Regions from separate parts of the Paenibacillus sp. FSL K6-0276 genome, predicted to be linked through region 1. Evidence: riboswitches for the same ligand, from Rfam matches in the RefSeq annotation. Region 1 holds a riboswitch; each other region holds the start of a gene.
What was found. Region 1 has a riboswitch for cyclic di-AMP ahead of MHH52_RS10360 (KamA family radical SAM protein). Riboswitches for the same ligand answer to the same signal wherever they lie in the genome.

Region 1 (2,269 bases):
AACATCGGCTTAAGAAGCTCGCTAACGTTGGCTTTCCTCTGGACCCGCAGCTTACCGCTTCGTTAAGCCCCGACCTGATTATTATAGCTAACGCGGATGAAAGGGCCTACAGAGTAGTCTCGGGCATCGCCCCGACCCTTACCTTCGATTCATTCGCACCGCTTGAACACCGTATGCGGACACTAGGAAGCTGGTTGGGTAAACAGCACGAAGCCGAGGCATGGCTGGATTCATTCACATCAAAAAACGCTGCCATGTGGCAGCATCTTTACACGGATACTCTTCAACGCGGAGAAACAGCCTCTGCTTTGATTTATGACCATGGAAATCATCTATTTGCTATGGGAATGTCTGGATTGTCCACTGCTCTTTATGCCCCTTGCGGCCTACAAGCCACTGAAGAGATCCAAGCCATTCTCGATGAAGGATTAGGGTTCGCAGAGGTTGATCCAGCACGACTGCATGCCTATACTGGAGACCATATCTTCATGCTCATCCCGGAACGCAAGGACTCTCGAAAAGCTATGGAACAGCTCCTTCAGAGTTCCATTTGGAGTCGTCTACCCGCAGTACGTCAGGACCAAGTCTATCTGCTCGACGGAAGCAAATGGAACTCCGGAGATGCGCTAACTCGTGAGAAGCTGCTTACGCTGCTGCCTAAACTGCTCGGAGGAAATAGCGTTAGTGGCGGAAGCTGAACTTAGGATTTTTTTGACTTTTTAAAACTTCATAGGGTATACTTTATCTACGCTTAATTTCCAACTTTTACAGTTGAAAAGCGGGGGAACCAGTTAATTGGGGCGAATCATTGAGCATTAGAATGTAGGGTACCATCTTACCCGAGTCCGTCAGCTAACCTCGTCAGCAGTGGATGGGTCTGCTTTTTCATGTTATTTACATAACCAGAGACCCTTGCTAAGGGTCTCTTTTTGTGTTTTTTTTGACCCTGCTGGCAGTAGATTGGCCTTTGACACCTAAGGCTCCCTCGTTTCTCACACAATGAGACAAAGGAGAGATGTATGTGCAAAAGGTAAAGTACTTCACGGATATTAACAAAATTGCTATGTTGTCTGAGCCGGAAAAAGAGCATCTAAAAGAAATTACGGACAAATTTGTTTTTCGTGTGAATGACTATTATTTGTCTTTGATCAACTGGGACGATCCAGATGATCCGATTCGCAAGCTCGTTATCCCTAACGAAGGTGAACTGCTGGAATATGGGCGCTGGGATGCTTCCGATGAGGACACGAATTATGTTGTACCGGGTTGTCAGCACAAGTATAGAACAACAGCACTACTGATTGTATCCGAGGTCTGTGGAGCCTATTGCCGCTACTGTTTCCGTAAGCGTCTGTTCCGAAATGACGTGAAAGAGGCCATGTCTGATGTCTCTCCGGGCTTGGAGTATATTGCAAACCACCCTGAGATTAACAACGTACTTCTTACGGGCGGTGACAGTTTAATTCTCTCCACACCTAAGCTAAGATCCATTATTGAAAGTCTAAGAAGCATTGAACATGTCAAGATTATTAGATTAGGTTCCAAAATTCCCGTGTTCAACCCGATGCGGATCTCTGAAGACGAAGAACTGTTGGAATTGATTCGTACTTTCTCTACTGAAGACAAGCGAATCTATGTTATGGCGCATATCAATCATCCTCGTGAAATCACACCTGAAGCCAAAAAAGCATTTAAAGCACTTCATAACGCTGGAGCAATCGTCGTTAATCAGACACCCGTCCTCAAAGGCATTAACGATGATCCCGTGATATTAGGCGAACTACTAGACCGACTTTCATAGGCAGGCGTTACACCCTACTACTTCTTCGTGAACCGGCCAGTTGCCGGAAACCGAGAATTTGTATTACCTCTTGAGCAAGTTTATCAAATTGTTGAAGAAGCCAAGGCCAGAACCTCAGGACTCGGCAAAAGAGTACGCTTATCTATGAGCCATACCTCCGGAAAGATAGAAATTCTCGCGATTGATAATGGGAAAGCCTATCTCAAATACCATCAATCCAGAGATCAGGAATACGGAAAATTTATGATTCTAGATTGTCCCAAGGATGCGGAATGGTTCGATGACCTGCCTGGTAATCAGGAATATTGGATCCCACCTGTGAAAAAGAACGACGCTATTATTTCTGTTAATAAGTTATCATGCCAGCCTGCGGATCTGATCTATAAATAAATCAATCGGCTCTTTTAATAAAAATCCTGACCATAATATTCATTAGAGCCAAATGAAATATAAGTCCCACCACAAAGT
Region 2 (2,269 bases), 2.2 Mb from region 1:
AAAGCATGCGTCGCTGCGGCGCTAGGACTAGTGATGGCATTCTCTATTGGTGGAGGAAGTGCCTTTGCAGACTCTAAAATGGACAGTGTTATCTCAAAGACTATTGGAGTTGCCTATAAAACCGGAGGCACTAGCACTGCCGGATTTGACTGTTCTGGATTTACTACGTATGTATTCAAGAATATGGGTCTTTCTTTGCCCCGCACCTCAAAAGCTCAATATAATATCGGAACTCCTGTAGCCAAAAGCAAACTGCGTTCAGGTGATCTGGTTTTCTTTAACACATTGGGCAGCGGCGTATCCCATGTCGGGATTTATGTTGGAAACGGTAAATTTGCACAATCTTCTTCTTCGCGTGGTGTGAACATCTCTTCACTTAGCCAGTCCTACTGGAACAATCGCTACGTTGGCGCTAAAAGAGTAATGAGTACTTCATCATATCAAGCAGTAGCCTACGATTAATACTTCCCCACAACTATAACCTCACAATTAACTATATAGGCCTGGATTTGATTATTGCCGTAATCGAATCCAGGTTTTCTTTTGCCTTATTATATTCTTTACACCACTAGAACAGGATCGAAACATATTTATTCGATAAATATTTCAATAAATAGAAAAAATAGGTCATTATTAGCGCTTACATATGCGTTTTGTCCTTAAAAATGCCAATTATTCTGCATTAATATGTTAAAAACGATTGCCAAGCGGCTCACTGTTTGTTACAATTAGCGCAGTGAGATTTTAGTAACATTTTTGTAATCATTAAGTTGTTATTTACAAAGGTTTTGTCATGTATTGATTACGAGCTATTCCTAATCAACAGTCTGAGCCGAGTTTCCTAACTATTAGGGAAACGGGGGAACCAACTTTGGGTGAATTGACCTCCATTCTTAGAGGGGTCATAGGGGACCTTCAACCGAACCCTTAAGCTAACCTCGTAGGCATCTGGAAGGGGTATAAACTTTTGAAGAAGAAGTTAGCAGCAGCAGTACTTAGCTTTTCCATTATCTTCACCATCGGAGCAGGAAGCGCTTTCGCGGATTCCAAAATGGATAAAGTGATCGATAAGACCATCGGAACTAAGTACGTATCCGGCGGCATCTCCACAAATGGATTTGATTGCTCCGGATTTACAATGTATGTGTTTGATAAAATTGGTATCAACCTACCACACCAATCAGGTTCCCAGTATCAAATGGGTACAGCTATCTCCCAAGATGATTTAAGATCTGGAGATCTTGTATTCTTCAATACAAGTGGTAAGGGTGTCTCCCATGTCGGCATTTATGTCGGTGAAGGCAAGTTTGCACACGCCTCCTCCTCACGCGGTGTAACGATTAGCGCCCTGAGTGATAGCTACTACGTGAAACGCTACATCGGTGCTAAACGGATTATGAGCACAGATGCTTATCATTCTGTTGCTTCTGAGACAGAAGATAATGATGATGTTCAATAAGTAAATCGTACATAAGCTCTTTTCCAAGATGTTAATTCTTGGGGAGGGGCTTGTTTTTTTGTCTTATTTATTACTTCCCCCTCTCGGAATTTGTAAAACAATAATCCTCATAAAGTTTCTGAGTCCAACATCCCTCTTATTGTATATAATTAGTTACAAGCATAAATGCCTTCGGCGTCCTTATAAGGACGGTAAGCGTTTTAAGCGAGAAATATAACACATATAGTATTGTGTGAAACTTATACTTTCTTATATTTTAAAGTATGACCCTCGTGAAAGGAGGTCGTTGACCTTATGATAAATCCCTCGGTTACTTTTCATGTTGCTCTTATGGAGACTACTCATGCGGAAGATATTTGCAAGTGGAACTACACACCCCCTTATAATATTTACGGCTGGATGCCGTGGGAGCAAATGCAGGCTCTTGGAATCGAGTTCGGTGACCCTCAGCTACGGAATGAGCAATATATCTCCATATTAAATGGGCAAGGGACTTTATGCGGATTCGCGCAGCTGTTCCCAATGGAAGGTGTCGTTCGTTTGGGAATTGGCATGCGCCCCGATCTATGCGGCCAAGGTCTAGGGAAATTATTCGTAGATGCAATCGTGCAAGCAGCCTTGATTCGTTATCCTGAGCGTGAGATTGATCTAGAGGTATTGACCTGGAACCAGCGAGCCATCCGAACATACCAAAAGTGTGGATTTACGATTACGGATACGTATGAGCGCCTAACCCCCACAGGAAACAAACCATTTTATTGCATGGTCTATGACAAATGATATTATATTCCATATATTTCTATGGATTGA
Region 3 (2,269 bases), 1.7 Mb from region 1:
ATATATGCTTTGCTAATAAAAAGCACAGCAAAAAGCCACAAAGGATATCCTCTGTGGCTCGCTAGCGGTCACATTGCACTCATCCTCTCTCCATACGCTTACGAGGTTAGCTGTCGGATTCGGGCGGTGAGAGTCGCCCTACCTGTATAGATACGAGCTCACTCGCATCCTCTACAGGATTCACCCCATAACCGGCTTCCGACTCTCACATCGTCTGCCGATTGTTGGTTCCCCCGCTTTCCTTATCGGAAATTAAGCGGATCAAATATTCGATTGTTGTTGAAACAGGAGTAATCATACCCTTATGCAGGAAGTATTGTAAAACCTGATTGATGCCAAAATAATGCAAATTAAAAACTATTTTCGCATTGGATAGCGCTTACTTGATATCCAATCTCTCTATATCTCCTGTTTACTCCAGTTTGATTCAATTAGCGAAAAGCGGGCATACCATGTGATTTTATTCACCACAATTGTAGAAATCACCAAAAATCGCCTTTATAGGAAATGAAACAAGAAGTCGAGATTAAGCGAGGAAGAGGCTCGATAACACGCAATAAATACCTATTTGGTTCACTTTTTCGTCACAGTCGGCAGAATATGGTTCAAATTGCGCTCAAAAGAGCACTTTCTGTTTTTTACAGAAACACCTTGAAAAGAGTATGATTCGGGTTGAATCTAATTCGCGAAATACAATCAACGCTGAGTTCCTGCATTTGCAGGGAACGGGGGAACCATCAGGTCACATGGCCTACTTGGGGTGAATCCGAAGGAGACTGTTCATGTCTCACATAGGTAGGGCGACTCTCACCGTCCGAATCCGACAGCTAACCTCGTAAGCGTAAAGAGAGAGACCCTTGATCCGCCACGCTTTGGCCCAGGTGTGTGTATACCTGTATTCCAAAACCGCAGCAGAGGTCCTCCTCTTGCTGCGGTTTTTGCGTTACCTGAACCTATAGGGTGATAGCATGCTGGACGGGGTGAAAGGAATGAAACACTTCGCTATTTCAGTAGCCCTTCTACCTGTGAATGCTGTATGGACCGAAGAATTATATACGAAATATATAATAATATCCGAGAAAAACAGCAGCAACAGGATTGGTCAGCACACCAAAGCTTACCGTGGCTCACTGCCTTTAAGGAACCATGGAAAGATGTCGCTGTCGGTTGGTACGTAATAAGATCCCGCAACACCTTTCCCTTACATTTATCCGTTATACGTAAACAGAAATTTCGACTATGGCTGGAGCATGCCGCAGTCTGTGAGAATAAAGCTGAAATGCTCGCCTATATAGAGAAGGCTAACGTCGCTCACCATGTTGATCTTAAGCTTTTGGAAACCTAAGGAGGAGAAACCTGTCATGGACCAGCGAAGACTATCTCGCATTGAAGTATTCGTCTTTGATTCACCTGAGCCTATTCACTATGGAATGGAGGCTGAACAAGACAGCCGTTATGGCATCCTTAAACTTACCTGTAAGGGAGGTTGCAGTTGGGGCGCGTGTCTTATCTCAGCCAATACCAAAACCTTCGACCTCATTAAATGGAGTTCTTTTCTCAGAATGATTTACCATTGTCGACTTGAGGAAGCTATAGATCGAGTGCGTACCCATGGTTCAGAGTGGGATCAGACTCAGTTCGAGCTAGTTCAAGGTGCTTTACAGGATTTAAAAGCCAAGCTGCAGGGTAAATCCTTGGCAGGTCATATTGAGCAAGGTCGTCTGTACAGAGCTGTCGTCGGTGGGAGAGATTCCAGAGGAGGGCGGCTATACTATAAACCGTCTAAGGCCATATCCAGTGTTGCGCTTCAAAAACATAGTTATCCAGAACCTGATACCGCCGAGCTTATCAACAAATCCATTTCTTACTTTTCTATATTATAGGTTCATCACATAATCATTCTGAAAGGATCGTGTTCATCATGCCTGATCCCTTACCTACCGAATCAACCTATAGAATTATATTTGCAGAGTGTGTTCAAAAGTACACTAATGAAATCTATACGCTCAGTTCCCTGTTGTTACAACAAACAGCAGAAGCCGAGAAGATTACTATCCGTACTTTCAAAGAACTTCATAAAATATATCGTCAGAAAAACTTCGACCGCCAGCTATTCCCTATCGAAGCTTACCGCTCTTGTATCCGACAATGCGCCGATTACTACTCACGCCGATCTCTCTTGTCTGCCAAGGCATTGCCCTGGGAGGAGCAGCTCGTAAAAGTGATGTGGTATGGCCTAAAGCTATCTCTACCTCAAATAAGCATCATT

Region 2: another riboswitch for cyclic di-AMP. It lies ahead of MHH52_RS00580 (C40 family peptidase); the one in region 1 lies ahead of MHH52_RS10360 (KamA family radical SAM protein).
Region 3: another riboswitch for cyclic di-AMP. It lies ahead of MHH52_RS02680 (hypothetical protein); the one in region 1 lies ahead of MHH52_RS10360 (KamA family radical SAM protein).

What each region holds. Positions count from the first base shown of each region.
Region 1 covers NZ_CP150276.1:2,284,701-2,286,969, reverse strand. The annotation lists gene MHH52_RS10365 (AraC family transcriptional regulator) at 1-698, shown strand, start outside; cyclic di-AMP (ydaO/yuaA leader) riboswitch at 739-880, shown strand; partial or broken gene MHH52_RS10360 (KamA family radical SAM protein) at 1,022-2,191, shown strand; gene MHH52_RS10355 (hypothetical protein) at 2,193-2,269, opposite strand, start outside.
Region 2 covers NZ_CP150276.1:122,480-124,748, reverse strand. The annotation lists gene MHH52_RS00585 (C40 family peptidase) at 34-462, shown strand; cyclic di-AMP (ydaO/yuaA leader) riboswitch at 821-962, shown strand; gene MHH52_RS00580 (C40 family peptidase) at 968-1,459, shown strand; gene MHH52_RS00575 (GNAT family N-acetyltransferase) at 1,754-2,239, shown strand.
Region 3 covers NZ_CP150276.1:569,990-572,258, reverse strand. The annotation lists cyclic di-AMP (ydaO/yuaA leader) riboswitch at 80-269, opposite strand; cyclic di-AMP (ydaO/yuaA leader) riboswitch at 691-856, shown strand; gene MHH52_RS02680 (hypothetical protein) at 1,037-1,345, shown strand; gene MHH52_RS02675 (hypothetical protein) at 1,362-1,883, shown strand; gene MHH52_RS02670 (hypothetical protein) at 1,922-2,269, shown strand, end outside.